DNA from 3 places in the Erwinia sp. CGal63 genome. Region 3 is predicted to be linked to each of the others. Evidence: predicted binding sites of a transcription regulator. Region 3 holds the regulator's gene; each other region holds the start of a gene.
What was found. The regulator sigma-54, encoded in region 3, starts transcription at its own class of promoters, with help from an activator protein. The targets are predictions, from matches to a motif close to GTTGGCACANNTTTCGCTNT.

Region 1 (4,911 bases), on a different contig from region 3:
CCATTTCCGGCTGCGCTTCCGAAAGCAGGTTTTGATGACCGGAACGCAGCGCGCGATCGGCCCACTGCGCCAGCAGCGTCGCCCAGCTGTCGGGCAGCGACTGCGTCGGGCTTTCCGGCGTCGCGGTTTCAAACAGCTCCGGCGGCAGATCCTGAATCAGGACTTCCTGACCGGCAGCCATCACTGTCAGCCAGCGACAGGTATTCTCCAGCTGGCGCACGTTGCCCGACCAGTGCAGACGTGTCAGCGCCGTTTCGGTTTCGGGATGCAGGATCTTCGCCTCTACGCCCAGTTCGCGAGCCGCGACCTGTAAAAAATAGCGAGCCAGGCGAGGAATATCCTCACGGCGCTCGCGCAGCGGCGGCAGATGCACGCGGATAACGTTCAGGCGATGGAACAGATCCTCGCGGAATTTGCCTTCCTGTACCCGCAGCTCAAGATTCTGGTGCGTGGCGGCGATAATCCTGACGTCCACTTTAACCGGCGCATAACCGCCAACGCGATAAAACTGCCCGTCGGCCAGCACGCGCAGTAAGCGCGTCTGCACATCCAGCGGCATATCGCCGATTTCATCCAGAAACAGCGTACCGCCGTCCGCCTGTTCAAAGCGTCCCTGACGAATCTGATTGGCGCCGGTGAACGCGCCTTTCTCGTGGCCAAAAAGCTCTGATTCGATCAGATCTTTCGGTATCGCCGCCATATTCAGCGCGATAAAAGGCGCCTTCGCCCGCGGGCTGTGACGATGCAGCGCGTGCGCCACCAGCTCTTTACCCGTACCCGATTCGCCATTGATCAGGACGCTGATCGACGAGCGCGAAAGGCGACCAATAATGCGGAAAACATCCTGCATCGCCGGCGCTTCGCCGATAATATCGGTGGTTGGGCCGCTTACCGGCTGATTGCGCGGCTGCTGCTGTTCCTGATAGTGGCTGATTGCGCGCTCTACCAGCGCCACGGCCTCGTCAATATCGAAAGGCTTAGGCAGATAGTCGAACGCGCCCTGTTGATAGGCGCTGACGGCGGCATCTAGATCGGAATGCGCGGTCATAATAATCACCGGCAGCATCGGATGACGCTGCTTAATCTGTTTCAGTAGCGCCAGTCCATCCATGCCGGGCATACGAATATCGGAAAGCAAAACGTCCGGGGTTTTGGTGGCAAGGGCGTCCAGCACCTCGCTCGCGCTGTCAAAAGTGGCGCAGCTTAAACCGGCTCCAGTGAGCGCGCGTTCAAGCACCCAGCGGATGGAGCTATCGTCATCGACGATCCAGACTATCCCTCGTTGCATAGAAACCTCACTGGCGAATAGGTAAATAAACGGAAAATTCGGTGTGGCCAGGCCAGCTGTTGAATTCTATTTTTCCCGAATGCTGATCGATCAGGCTGCGGGCGATCGACAGGCCTAAGCCGGTGCCGCCTTCACGCCCGCTCACCATTGGGTAAAACAGCGTATCCTGGAGCTGGGCTGGAATGCCGGGGCCGTTATCTTCGATATCGATACGGGCGACCAGCCGATAGCGGACGCCGTGCAGCGTCAGCTGAAATGCTGTACGGGTGCGCAGCGTAATTTCGCCGCCTTTCTCTCCCAGTGCCTGTAAGGCGTTGCGCACGACGTTCAGCAGCACCTGCTCGATTTGGTCAGGATCGTGCGGCAGCTCCGGCAGGCTGGGATCGTAATCCCTGATCAGTTTGACATTGTCCGGCAGTTCCATTGAAACCAGGTTGACCACGCGCTCGGCGACCTGATGAATGCTTTGCGTCACGTGCATCCCGGGCTGCTGCGGGCCAAGCAGGCGATCCACCAGATTACGCAGACGGTCGGCCTGCTCGATAATAACTTTGGTGTATTCCGTTAAGGCGGGATCGGGCAGCGCTTTAGCCAATAGCTGCGCTGCGCCGCGTAGGCCGCCAAGCGGGTTTTTTATTTCGTGCGCCAGCCCGCGCACCAGATCGCGCGCGGCCACCTGTTGCGCATGCTGAATCTGTTCCTGACTGAGGCGACGCTGATTATCCATCGGCGCCATTTCCAACAAGATTAAGCCGTCCGGCAGCAGCTGCGCCGTTAGCGACATAATGTGCGCCCGGCTGTCCACAACCAGCGTAACCTCGCTGTCGGTAAAACCCTGGCCGGCTTTCAGGCTCTCGCGCATCACCTCGATATTGAGGGAAAAATAGCCCATCAAATCTGGCAGCGGCGTGCCGAAAAGCTTGCGGGAACTTTGCGCCAGCAGCTGCTGCGCGGCGGGATTGGCGTAGTGCACCACCAGTTCGCCGTCGACCAGCAAGATACTGTTAATCAGGGAGTTGAGGATCTGCCCGGCATCGGGCCGCGTGCCTGTTGCCATAACAGCGTTCTCCTGCACCGTTTTGGTGCATTATAGTCATGGAACCCGAAATTCGTCTTCCTGAACCTTGTTACGCGGTGAAAAAAGCCCATCCGGAGATGGGCTGAAAGTTTCCACGGCAACAAAATCTCCGGCGTTTGTTACGCGGCGGCTTCTGTAAGCGCCCGAATCGCTTCGGGCGTTGCTCTGACGCGACGAAATACGCCGGATTCAGAAATTAAACGCTGTAGTAGAGTTCGAACTCTACCGGATGCGGCGTCATGCGCACGCGGTCCATTTCGGCTTTGCGCAGTTCGATATAAGCATCGATGGTGTCGTCGGTGAACACGCCACCGCGAGTCAGGAACTCACGATCTTCGTTCAGCGCGTTCAGCGCCTCTTCCAGCGAGCCAGCTACTTTTGGAATCTCAGCTTCTTCTTCCGGCGGCAGGTCGTACAGGTTTTTGTCCATCGCGTCGCCAGGATGGATTTTGTTGATGATGCCGTCCAGGCCAGCCATCAGCAGCGCAGCGAAGCACAGGTACGGGTTGGCCGCTGGATCCGGGAAGCGAGCTTCGATACGGCGCGCTTTCGGGCTGGCGACAACCGGGATACGGATAGAAGCGGAGCGGTTACGTGCGGAATAAGCCAGCATTACCGGCGCTTCGTAACCCGGAACCAGACGCTTGTAGGAGTTGGTCGTTGGGTTAGACAGGGCGTTGATCGCTTTCGCGTGCTTGATAACGCCGCCGATGTAGAACAGGGCAGTTTCAGACAGGCCGCCGTATTTGTCGCCAGCGAACAGGTTGGTGCCGCCTTTGGACAGAGACATATGGCAGTGCATACCGGAACCGTTATCGCCGAAAATGGGTTTTGGCATAAAGGTCGCGGTTTTACCGAAAGCGTGCGCCACGTTGTGCACAACGTATTTATAGATCTGAATTTCGTCCGCTTTCTTGGTCATGGTGTTGAAGCGGGTAGCCACTTCGTTCTGACCTGCTGTCGCCACTTCGTGGTGATGAGCTTCAACAACCAGGCCCATCTGTTCCATGGTCAGGCACATGGCGGAACGGATATCCTGAGAGGAATCGACCGGTGGAACCGGGAAGTAGCCGCCTTTCAGGCCCGGACGGTGGCCTTTGTTGCCGCCTTCGTATTCTTTGCCGGTGTTCCATGCCGCTTCGATATCGTCGATAGCAACGTGAGAGCCGGAAGTCGTCGCGCCGAAACGCACGTCGTCAAACAGGAAGAACTCTGGCTCTGGCCCAAACAGCACGGTATCCGCGATGCCGGAAGAGCGCAGGAAATCTTCCGCGCGCTTGGCGATAGAGCGTGGGTCGCGATCGTAGCCCTGCATGGTGCCTGGCTCCAGGATGTCGCAGCGGATAATCAGCGTAGAGTCTTCGAAAAACGGATCCAGAACCGCGGTAGTCGCGTCAGGCATCAGCACCATGTCTGATTCGTTAATGCCTTTCCAGCCGCCGATAGAGGAGCCGTCAAACATTTTGCCTTCTTCGAAGAAGTCGGCGTTAACCTGGTGAGCAGGAATGGTAACGTGCTGCTCTTTACCTTTGGTGTCTGTGAAGCGCAGGTCAACAAATTTGACTTCATGCTCGTTCATCATCGACAGAACGTGTTCAGCGGACATACTTAACTCTCCTGGATTTTGTCATGGTCGTCAGTTAGAGAACTTTCGCGGGTTGCCTGGTTCGCCCAGCCGACCGATAATTACGTTCTCTGACAAGCTACCGTTGTGGAAACGGGCGTTTTTCGCTTAAGGGAATTAAAGCGAAAACTATGCCAACTTTCTTAATTGGCGGAAAAAGCGCTATGATGCGCCCTCTCGTGAAACGGGAGCTGCACCACGATGGAAGTCGCGCACCATTGTGGTGCTTTTGCATGCGGGCAATGCACAATAATAGTGCATTTTTGCGATAACGTGCATTTTTTGCACCGGAAACGGCCCCTTAAAGCAATCCCGAAAGTTATCTTTAATTGAAAACTGTGATCCTGTTCAGCTCTTCGATTAATCCGTGTACAATAGCGCGCTATTTCTAATGCCTGAGGCAAAGCTGTGATCGAAAATTTGCGTAACATCGCCATTATTGCCCACGTTGACCACGGTAAAACTACCCTGGTTGATAAGTTGCTGCAGCAGTCCGGGACTTTCGACGCCCGTACCGAAGCGACCGAACGCGTAATGGACTCCAACGATTTGGAGAAAGAGCGTGGGATTACCATCCTCGCAAAAAACACCGCCATTAAATGGAACGACTACCGTATCAACATCGTGGATACCCCGGGACACGCCGACTTCGGCGGCGAGGTAGAGCGCGTGATGTCAATGGTCGACTCGGTGCTGCTGGTTGTGGATGCAATGGATGGCCCTATGCCGCAAACCCGCTTCGTGACCAAAAAAGCGTTTGCTAATGGTCTGAAGCCGATCGTGGTCATCAACAAAGTTGACCGTCCTGGCGCGCGCCCTGACTGGGTTGTGGATCAGGTGTTCGACCTGTTCGTTAACCTGGATGCGACTGACGAGCAGCTGGATTTCCCTATCATCTATGCTTCCGCCCTGAACGGTATC
Region 2 (4,911 bases), on a different contig from region 3:
GCAGCAGGCGGTGGTGGCCGGCGAGCGTATCTTTGAACTGATGGACGCGCCGCGTCAGCACTACGGCAAGGAGAGCCGACCGCTGGCTTCCGGACAAATCGAGATCGAGAACCTGAGTTTTGCCTACCGCGACGGTCGCAATGTGCTCAGTGATATTAATCTCAGCGTGCCTTCGCGCAGCTTTGTGGCGCTGGTTGGCCATACCGGCAGCGGCAAAAGCACGCTGGCTAATCTGCTGATGGGCTACTATCCGGTTACTCAGGGCCAAATCAAACTGGACGGCAGGCCGCTCTCCTCGCTCAGTCATGGCGTGCTGCGAGAAGGCGTAGCGATGGTGCAGCAGGATCCGGTAGTGCTGGCCGACAGCTTCTTCGCCAACGTGGCGCTGGGGCGGGCAATTAGCGAAGAGGCCGTCTGGCGCGCGCTGGAAACCGTACAGCTGGCCGATCTGGCGCGTTCGCTGTCGGACGGGATCTACACGCGGCTTGGCGAACAGGGAAACAATCTCTCCGTGGGACAAAAGCAGCTGCTGGCAATGGCGCGCGTGCTGGTCGCCTCGCCGCAGATTCTGATTCTGGACGAGGCAACGGCCAATATCGACTCCGGCACCGAGCAGGCGATTCAGAAAGCGCTGCGGGCAGTGCGCGAGCAGACCACGCTGGTGGTGATTGCTCACCGACTCTCCACCATTATCGAAGCGGACACTATTCTTGTGTTGCACCGCGGTCAGGCGGTAGAGCAGGGCGATCATCAGCAGCTGCTGGCGAAGCAGGGCCGCTACTGGCAGATGTATCAGCTGCAGCTGGCGGGCGAAGAGCTACAGGAGACGGAACAGTAACCCTTACCGTTTCGCTGCACTAAAAGCAGGCGGCATCGCCGTCTGAATTTACCCGATGCACAATTACAACGCGCAACGCACCTTAATGGTGCGTTTTCTTTTTCCCTCTATTCTTAAAGTGGCTGGCCTGCTTTCCGGCGCCAGCGCTGTCTGCCGTCGCGCCTTTGTAATACGTCCGTTTCTTATTTATGGCACAACCTTTGCTTTAGCTTATGCGGGGCGGAATCACCGTTTTATTTAGCTGGAGGGGATCGTATGAAGCTGGTTACCGTGGTAATCAAACCGTTTAAATTAGAAGACGTGCGCGAAGCGCTTTCTGCTATCGGCATTCAGGGCCTGACCGTCACCGAGGTCAAAGGGTTTGGTCGCCAGAAAGGGCATGCCGAGCTCTATCGCGGTGCCGAGTACAGCGTGAACTTCCTGCCAAAAGTCAAAATCGATATCGCGATTGCCGACGACCAGCTGGATGAAGTGGTGGATGTGATTGGCAAAGCCGCCTACACCGGCAAAATTGGCGACGGCAAAATTTTCGTCGCTGAACTGCAGCGGGTTATTCGTATTCGCACTGGCGAAACAGACGAAGCCGCACTCTAATCTTGGGCCAGGAATTGTGATGGGATGGGAAAAAATGAGAAAAATGACTAAGTTCGGCCTCGCCAGCCTTTTCCTGCTGCCGTCGCTGGCGATGGCAGCGCCAGCCGTGGCGGATAAAGCGGACAACGCCTTTATGATGATTTGCACCGCACTGGTGCTGTTTATGACGCTACCCGGCATCGCTCTTTTCTACGGCGGCCTGATTCGGGCCAAAAACGTGCTCTCAATGCTGACCCAGGTTTCCGTGACCTTTGCGATGGTCTGCGTAATCTGGATGCTTTACGGCTATTCGCTGGCCTTCAGCACCGGCAACGCTTTCTTTGGCGACTTCAGTATGGCGATGTTGAAAAACATCCAGCTGACGGCGCTGGTCGGCACCTTCTACCAGTATATCCACGTTTCGTTTCAGGCTTCGTTCGCCTGCATTACGGTTGGCCTGATTGTGGGCGCGCTGGCTGAGCGTATCCGCTTCTCGGCGGTGCTGATTTTTGTCGCTATCTGGGTCACTTTCTCTTATCTGCCTATCGCGCATATGGTCTGGTCAGGCGGTCTGCTGGCGCAGGATGGCGCGCTGGATTTTGCTGGCGGCACGGTGGTACATATCAACGCGGCGGTCGCCGGACTGGTAGGCGCTTATCTGGTTGGCAAGCGCGCCGGGTTTGGTAAAGAAGCGTTTAAACCGCATAACCTGCCGATGGTCTTTACCGGCACCGCTATTCTCTATGTCGGCTGGTTCGGCTTTAACGCCGGTTCCGCCAGCGCGGCCAACGAAATCGCGGCGCTGGCTTTTGTTAACACAGTGATGGCGACGGCTGGCGCAATGCTGAGCTGGACGTTCGGCGAATGGGCGCTGCGCGGTAAGCCTTCGCTGCTGGGCGTCTGCTCCGGCGCGATTGCGGGACTGGTCGCTATCACGCCTGCCTGCGGCTATGTTGGCGTCGGCGGCGCGCTGGTTATCGGCATCATCGGCGGCCTGGCGGGATTGTGGGGCGTTACCGTATTGAAAAAATGGCTGCGCGTTGACGATCCCTGTGATGTTTTCGGTGTGCACGGCGTCTGCGGCATCGTTGGCTGCATCCTGACCGGCGTTTTCGCTTCCTCGTCGCTGGGCGGCGTCGGCTACGCCTCAGGCGTGACAATGGGCCATCAGGTTTGGGTGCAGCTCTATAGCGTAGGTATTACGGTGGTCTGGACTGGCGTGGTGGCCTTTATCGGCTTTAAGGTAGCGGATATGACGGTTGGCCTGCGCGTAGCGGAGGATCACGAGCGTGAGGGTCTGGATGTCAACAGCCACGGTGAAAACGCTTATAACCAGTAGCAGATAGCCAGAAAAAACAGAAAGCCCCGCCTGAGGCGGGGCTTTTTATTATTTGCGCAGCCGCATTACACCTTCCTGTACCGTTGAGGCGACCAGCACGCCTTCCTGAGTAAAGAACTCGCCGCGTACGAAACCTCTGGCGCCCGAAGCCGAAGTGCTCTCCACGCTGTAAAGCAGCCACTGATTTAGATCAAAAGCGCGGTGAAACCACATGGAATGATCGATAGTGGCGACCTGCATACCCGGCTCCAGAAAGCCTTTGCCGTGCGGCTGCAGCGCAACCGGTAGAAAGTTGAAGTCTGATGCGTAGCCCAGCAGATACTGATGAATTCGTCTGTCATCCGGCATCGGCCCATTGGCGCGTAGCCAGACGTGGCGAACCGGTTCGGCAACCTGTCCCTTCAGCGGGTTATGAAACTGCACCGGGCGAATTTCAAAAGGCTTTTCCGACAAGAATTTTTCACGCGCTTTTTCCGGAATGAAATGGGAAAGCTGTCTGGCGATTTCGCCTTCCGGGATCAGCTCTTCCGGCCCGACGACATCCGGCATCGGCTTTTGGTGCTCGAAGCCGCTTTCCGGCGCCTGGAAAGAAGCGGTCATATAGAAGATAGGCTGACCATTCTGAATGGCGCTGACCCGCCGGGCGCTGAAGCTGTGTCCGTCGCGCAGGGTTTCCACATCATAGATAATCGCCTTCTGGCTGTCGCCCGGACGCAAGAAGTAGCTGTGGAAAGAGTGGATAATGCGCTCTGCGGGCACCATCTGTTTGGCGGCATACAACGCCTGGCCGACCACCTGGCCGCCGAAAACCTGGCGCAGGCCAAGATCTTCGCTCTGGCCACGAAACAGCCCCTCTTCCAGCTTTTCCAGATTCAGTAAATTCAACAGCTCGTGCAGTGCCTGGCTCATGGCGGCTTCCTCAATAGTCGATTCTCTATCAGTTTGCGAAACCGATCCCGCTGCCGTCAACGGCAAGGCGAAATATTCTTATCAGCGCGTCTTAACTGGCTAACAGGCGAAAATCAATAACCTGTGCCAGAATTAAAGCTTACGGGGCAGGACAGCTGCCTTTTACGTCCTGCATTGATCATAAGGAGAATAAATCAATGAAACTCTGGCCTGTATTGACCAGCGCCGCTCTGGCGGTTGCGCTTTCCGGATGTGCTGATAAAGGTAGAGATGTGCCTACGCCCACGCTGGCTTCTAAAATCGCAGGGGAGTCGGACACGCTGCGACAGCCACACGTTAGCGGGACGATTACGCTGCCGAGCAGCGTCGTGCTGCCGCCGGATGCGTCACTGACAGTAATGCTTTCAGACGCTTCGTTGTCAGATGCGCCGGCTAAAGTGCTTTCGCAGCGCGTGGTACTGACCAGCGGCAAGCAAGCGCCGTTCAAATTTATTCTGCCGTTTAATCCGGCCGATATTCAGCCGAACGCCAGAATTTTGCTGAGCGCGGCGGTCATTGTTGATGGCAACGTGATTTTAATAGCCGACTCCATCAAACCAGTGATTAACGGCGGCGGCACTAAAGATCAGGTGCTGAACCTCAAGGCCGTTCCGGCGAAAGCGCTGCCGACCGCTCAGCGTCCGGTTACAGCGGTGCCTTCAACCTCGCCGACGCAGGTTACGCCTTCCTCAACCGTTCCCGCGCCAACCTCCCTGTAATCTTTTCCGCCCCTTAAGGGGCGGTTCATCCCCTCAGGGGCGGTTTATCCCCCCAGGAGGGGGTTATCCTTTATCCCTGCCAGCGATAGCGCTCGAGCGAAACCTTACCTTCCGGGCTTACCTCTACGCCTTCGGCCAGTAGCGCCTGGCGCTGACGTGCCAGATCGGCGCCCGTCAGCGAAATTTCTCCCAGTCGGTTAATCACCCGATGCCAGGGGAGTTTGCTGCCTGCGGGAAGCCTTTTCAGCACGCCGCCGACCTGACGCGCAGCGCGCGGCGAGCCAGCCAGCCGGGCGATATCGCCATAGGTTGTGACTTTGCCTGACGGAATAGCGGCAAGGATCTGCCATACCCGCCGTGGAAATGTATCTTGTTCGGTCATGACTGCTCCCTGTTACTGCAAATAAAGTAATCGAAAGCGATCGTAAGCTGAAGGGAAGTTGCGCAAAAGAGAGGGGAAAGAGGTGGAGTTGTGCAAGAAAACAACGGTCGTC
Region 3 (4,911 bases):
ACTGCTGCTGACCGTTGACGATATCATGCACAGCGGCGATGAAATCCCCTGGGTCAGTCGCGACGCCTCGCTGCGCGACGCCCTGCTGGAGATCACGCGTAAAAATTTAGGTATGACGGTAATCTGTGACGATCTGATGAAGATCGAGGGAATTTTTACCGATGGCGATCTGCGACGGGTGTTCGATATGGGCATCGATATTCAGCACGCCAGCATCAATAGCGTGATGACCGCCGGCGGTATCCGGGTACGGCCCAATACGCTGGCGGTCGACGCTTTGAATCTGATGCAGAGCCGCAATATCACCGTTTTAATGGTAGCCGACGGCGATCGGCTTCTGGGCGTAGTTCATATGCATGACATGCTGCGTGCCGGCGTGGTTTAACAAGGAATAAAAAATGGCTGGCGCAAGCTGGGTAGAAACCTGTTATGGCGACGTAAGCGAGGCCGTTATGGCCCGCGCGCGTACTATTAAGTTATTGATTTGCGACGTAGACGGCGTGATGTCCGACGGTAATATCTATCAGGGCAACAGCGGCGAAGAGCTGAAAGCTTTTAACGTGCGCGACGGCTACGGCATCCGCTGCCTGCTGACCTCGGCGGTGGAAGTCGCTATTATCACAGGCCGCAAGGCGAAATTGCTGGAAGATCGCTGCGCCACGTTGGGCATCACGCATCTTTATCAGGGCCAGTCCGATAAGCTTTTGGCCTTCCGCGAACTTCTGGATAAACTGTCGCTTCGGCCGGACCAGGTCGCCTACATCGGCGACGATCTGATCGACTGGCCGGTGATGGCGGAAGTGGGCCTGAGCGTAACCGTGGCCGATGCGCATCCGGCGCTGCTTCCCCGCGCCGACTACGTTACCCGCATCGCGGGCGGACGCGGCGCCGTCCGTGAAATTTGCGATCTGATTTTAATCGCGCAGGATAAGTTTGATAAGGCCAAAGGGCAGTCCGTATGAGTAAAACAAGGCGTTGGATCACGCTGCTGCTGGCGCTGGTGGCGATCGTGCTGATTGGCTGGAACCTGGCCGATAGCGATAAGCCTGCGCCCACGACCGGCAACGAGCTGGAGCCGACCTACACCAGCCAGTCGTCCAGTACGGTGGTCTATAACCCGGAAGGCGCGCTGAGCTATAAGTTGGTTTCCGACAAGGTCACCTATTTTTCCGCCGACGCGGTAAGCTGGTTCGATAATCCGGTGATGACTACCTACGACGAAAATAAGATCCCAACCTGGTCAGTGCGCGCGGACAAGGCCAAACTGACTAACGACCGCATGCTCTATCTGTATGGTCACGTCGAGGTCAACAGCCTGACCCGGGAAGCCCAGCTGCAACGAATTAAAACCGATAACGCCGTAGTGAACCTCGTCACGCAGGATGTTACCTCAGAAGATCAGGTAACCTTGTACGGCACCAGCTTCACCTCTACCGGCATGAAGATGCGCGGCAATTTACGGAAGAAAACCGCCGAGTTGATTGAAAAGGTCAAAACCTCCTATGAAATTCAGAATGCGAACCAACCTTAAGTTTTTGACGCTCGGCCTGCTGCTGGCGGCCAGCCTGCCCGCTTTCGCCCTGACGGGCGACTCGGATAAGCCGGTTAACGTAGACTCCGAAAATCAGGCGCTGGACATGCAGGGCAACGTGGCGACCTTCACCGGCAACGTCATCGTCACCCAGGGTTCGATCAAAATCACCGCGGATAAGGTCGTGGTTACGCGTCCCGGCGGCGACAGCAACAAGACCATCGTGGACGCCTGGGGCAATCCGGCAACCTTTTACCAGATGCAGGACAACGGCAAGCCGGTAAAAGGCCACGCGCTGAAAATGCATTACGAGCTGGCGAAAGATTTTGTCGAGCTGACGGGTAACGCTTACCTGGAGCAGCTGGACAGCAACGTCAAGGGCGACCGCATCACCTATTTGGTCAAAGAGCAGAAGATGCAGGCTTACGGCAACACGGGCAAACGCGTGACGACCGTACTGGTGCCTTCGCAGCTGCAGGATAAAGGCACCCAGTCCAACAAGAAGAGTAACTAAGCCATGGCGACTTTGATTGCGCAAAATCTGGCGAAAGCCTACAAAGGCCGCCGCGTGGTGGAAGATGTCAGCCTGGAGGTGAAATCCGGCGAGATCGTCGGCCTGTTGGGCCCGAACGGCGCGGGCAAGACCACTACGTTCTATATGGTGGTCGGCATCGTGCCTCGCGACGCGGGCCGCATCGTGATCGACGATGAAGATATCAGTATTCTGCCGCTGCACGCGCGCGCGCGACGCGGCATCGGCTATTTGCCGCAGGAAGCCTCTATCTTCCGCCGCCTGAGCGTGTTCGATAACCTGATGGCGGTGCTGCAGATCCGCGATGACCTGACGGCGGAACAGCGTACCGATCGCGCCAATGAGCTGATGGAAGAGTTTCATATCTCCCATCTGCGCGACAGCATGGGACAGGCGCTCTCCGGCGGCGAGCGCCGTCGCGTAGAGATCGCCCGCGCGCTGGCGGCCAATCCTAAATTTATCCTGCTGGATGAGCCTTTCGCCGGCGTCGATCCGATCTCCGTTATCGATATTAAAAAGATTATCGAACACCTGCGCGACAGCGGGCTAGGCGTGCTGATCACCGACCACAACGTTCGTGAGACGCTGGCCGTTTGCGAACGCGCCTATATCGTCAGCCAGGGACATTTGATCGCGCACGGATCCCCTGAGCAAATCCTCGAAGATGAACAAGTTAAACGCGTCTATTTGGGTGAAGAGTTCAGACTCTGATAAGGTGTTCAGACCGGTCGAGATTTTTGAGGAATAAGTATCCTGAATATGAAGCAAGGTTTGCAGCTCAGGCTTAGCCAACAGCTTGCCATGACGCCACAACTGCAGCAGGCTATCCGTCTGCTGCAACTCTCTACGCTCGAACTCCAGCAGGAAATTCAGCTGGCGCTGGAAAGCAATCCGCTGCTTGAACAAACCGATCTTCATGAAGAAGTGGACAGCCGCGAATATCAGGAAAAAGAGGCGCTGGACACCCGCGAGGCGCTGGAACAGAAAGATATGCCGGAAGAGCTGCCGCTCGACGCCACCTGGGACGAGATCTACACCGCCGGCACGCCTTCAGGCACGGGTACTGACTATCACGATGACGAGCTGCCCGTTTATCAGGGCGAAACCACCCAGACGCTGCAGGATTACCTGATGTGGCAGGTGGAGCTGACGCCTTTCACCGATACCGATCGCGCTATCGCTACTGCGATTATCGACGCCGTAGACCCTACGGGTTATCTGACCGCGCCGCTGCAGGAGATTCAGGAAAGCATCGGCGACGAGGAGCTTACCGCCGAGGAAGTCGAAGCCGTCCTGAAGCGCGTGCAGCGATTTGATCCGATCGGCGTCTGCGCTCGCGATCTGCGCGACTGCCTGCTGGTTCAGCTGTCGCAGTTCGTGGATGAGACGCCTTGGCTGAAAGAGGCGCGGCTGATCGTCAGCGAGCATCTTGATCTGCTGGCTAACCATGATTTCCGCAGCCTGATGCGCGTCACTCGTCTGAAAGAGGACGTGCTGAAAAACGCCATGCAGCTGATTCAGTCGCTGGATCCGCGTCCCGGCCAGTCAATCAATACCGGCGAGCCGGAATATGTCATCCCCGACGTGCTGGTGCGCAAAGTCGGCGCCCGCTGGACGGTCGAGCTTAACGCCGACAGCGTGCCGCGCCTGAAGATAAACCAGCACTACGCTTCGCTGGGCGGTTCGGCGCGCAGCGACAGCGACAGCCAGTTTATCCGCAGCAATCTGCAGGAAGCCCGCTGGCTGATTAAAAGCCTGGAAAGCCGTAACGACACGCTGCTGAAGGTGACGCGCTGCATCGTCGACCAGCAGCAGGCTTTCTTTGAACAGGGTGAAGAGTTTATGCGTCCTATGGTGCTGGCGGATATCGCCGCCGCCGTGGAGATGCACGAGTCGACCATTTCACGAGTCACCACGCAGAAATACCTGCACAGCCCACGCGGTATTTTTGAACTGAAATATTTCTTCTCCAGCCATGTGAATACCGAAGGCGGCGGCGAAGCTTCCTCCACGGCGATACGCGCGCTGGTGAAGAAATTGATCTCGGCGGAGAATCCCGCCAAGCCTCTTAGCGACAGCAAGCTGACCACACTGCTTTCCGATCAGGGGATCATGGTGGCCCGCCGCACCGTCGCGAAGTACCGAGAGTCTTTATCCATCCCGCCCTCAAACCAGCGCAAACAGCTGGTCTGAACGAACAGATAAGGAAGAGCCTATGCAACTCAATATTACCGGGCAGAATGTTGAAATTACCGAGCCTTTACGCGAATTCGTTACGGCTAAGTTCGCCAAACTGGAGCAATACTTTGACCGTATCAGCCAGGTCTATATTGTTCTCAAGGTAGAGAAGGTGACGCAGATAGCCGATGCGACGCTACACGTTAGCGGTGGTGAGTTGCACGCCACCTCGGAAGAAAAAGATATGTACGCGGCGATTGATGGCCTGATCGACAAGCTGACTCGCCAGCTAAATAAACATAAAGACAAGTTGAAGCAGCATTAATTGTCCTGCAGGCATTGATTATTTTTCCGCCACGCTTACCTGATGGCGTAAACTATCCCGGCTCGTCTTCTGGTTGCAGAAGACGAGCCGTTAATCAACGGGCATAATGCAGTCGACTGATGGCCTGCCGACAGGCTTAACTGCCGGCAGCGCCGTTTTGCCAGGCGGAAGTGAAGACCTAAGTGAACCTATGATGAACAATGACCTGACACTGGAACTGAGCTCGGTACTGAGCCTTTCCTGCACCCGCAACGGCGTCCACTGCCAGAGCAAAAAGCGGGCGCTGGAGATTATCAGCGAGCTGGCGGCCAAACAGCTTAATTTGCCGCATCAGACGATCTTTGA

Region 1: a site for sigma-54 is predicted at 4,110-4,129, ahead of glnA (glutamate--ammonia ligase). Genes of this name have one in related genera too.
Region 2: a site for sigma-54 is predicted at 1,026-1,045, ahead of glnK (P-II family nitrogen regulator). Genes of this name have one in related genera too.

Annotation. Positions count from the first base shown of each region.
Region 1 covers NZ_JAKUMN010000009.1:113,792-118,702, reverse strand. Annotated here, with positions in the region: gene glnG (nitrogen regulation protein NR(I)) at 1-1,288, opposite strand, end outside; gene glnL (nitrogen regulation protein NR(II)) at 1,296-2,345, opposite strand; gene glnA (glutamate--ammonia ligase) at 2,563-3,972, opposite strand; gene typA (ribosome-dependent GTPase TypA) at 4,399-4,911, shown strand, end outside.
Region 2 covers NZ_JAKUMN010000006.1:212,706-217,616, reverse strand. Annotated here, with positions in the region: gene MKZ79_RS17935 (SmdB family multidrug efflux ABC transporter permease/ATP-binding protein) at 1-838, shown strand, start outside; gene glnK (P-II family nitrogen regulator) at 1,094-1,432, shown strand; gene amtB (ammonium transporter AmtB) at 1,452-2,750, shown strand; gene tesB (acyl-CoA thioesterase II) at 2,799-3,659, opposite strand; gene MKZ79_RS17915 (YbaY family lipoprotein) at 3,857-4,417, shown strand; gene MKZ79_RS17910 (MGMT family protein) at 4,488-4,799, opposite strand.
Region 3 covers NZ_JAKUMN010000002.1:60,959-65,869, reverse strand. Annotated here, with positions in the region: gene kdsD (arabinose-5-phosphate isomerase KdsD) at 1-385, shown strand, start outside; gene kdsC (3-deoxy-manno-octulosonate-8-phosphatase KdsC) at 399-962, shown strand; gene lptC (LPS export ABC transporter periplasmic protein LptC) at 959-1,531, shown strand; gene lptA (lipopolysaccharide ABC transporter substrate-binding protein LptA) at 1,503-2,045, shown strand; gene lptB (LPS export ABC transporter ATP-binding protein) at 2,049-2,774, shown strand; gene rpoN (RNA polymerase factor sigma-54) at 2,823-4,256, shown strand; gene hpf (ribosome hibernation promoting factor) at 4,279-4,566, shown strand; gene ptsN (PTS IIA-like nitrogen regulatory protein PtsN) at 4,760-4,911, shown strand, end outside.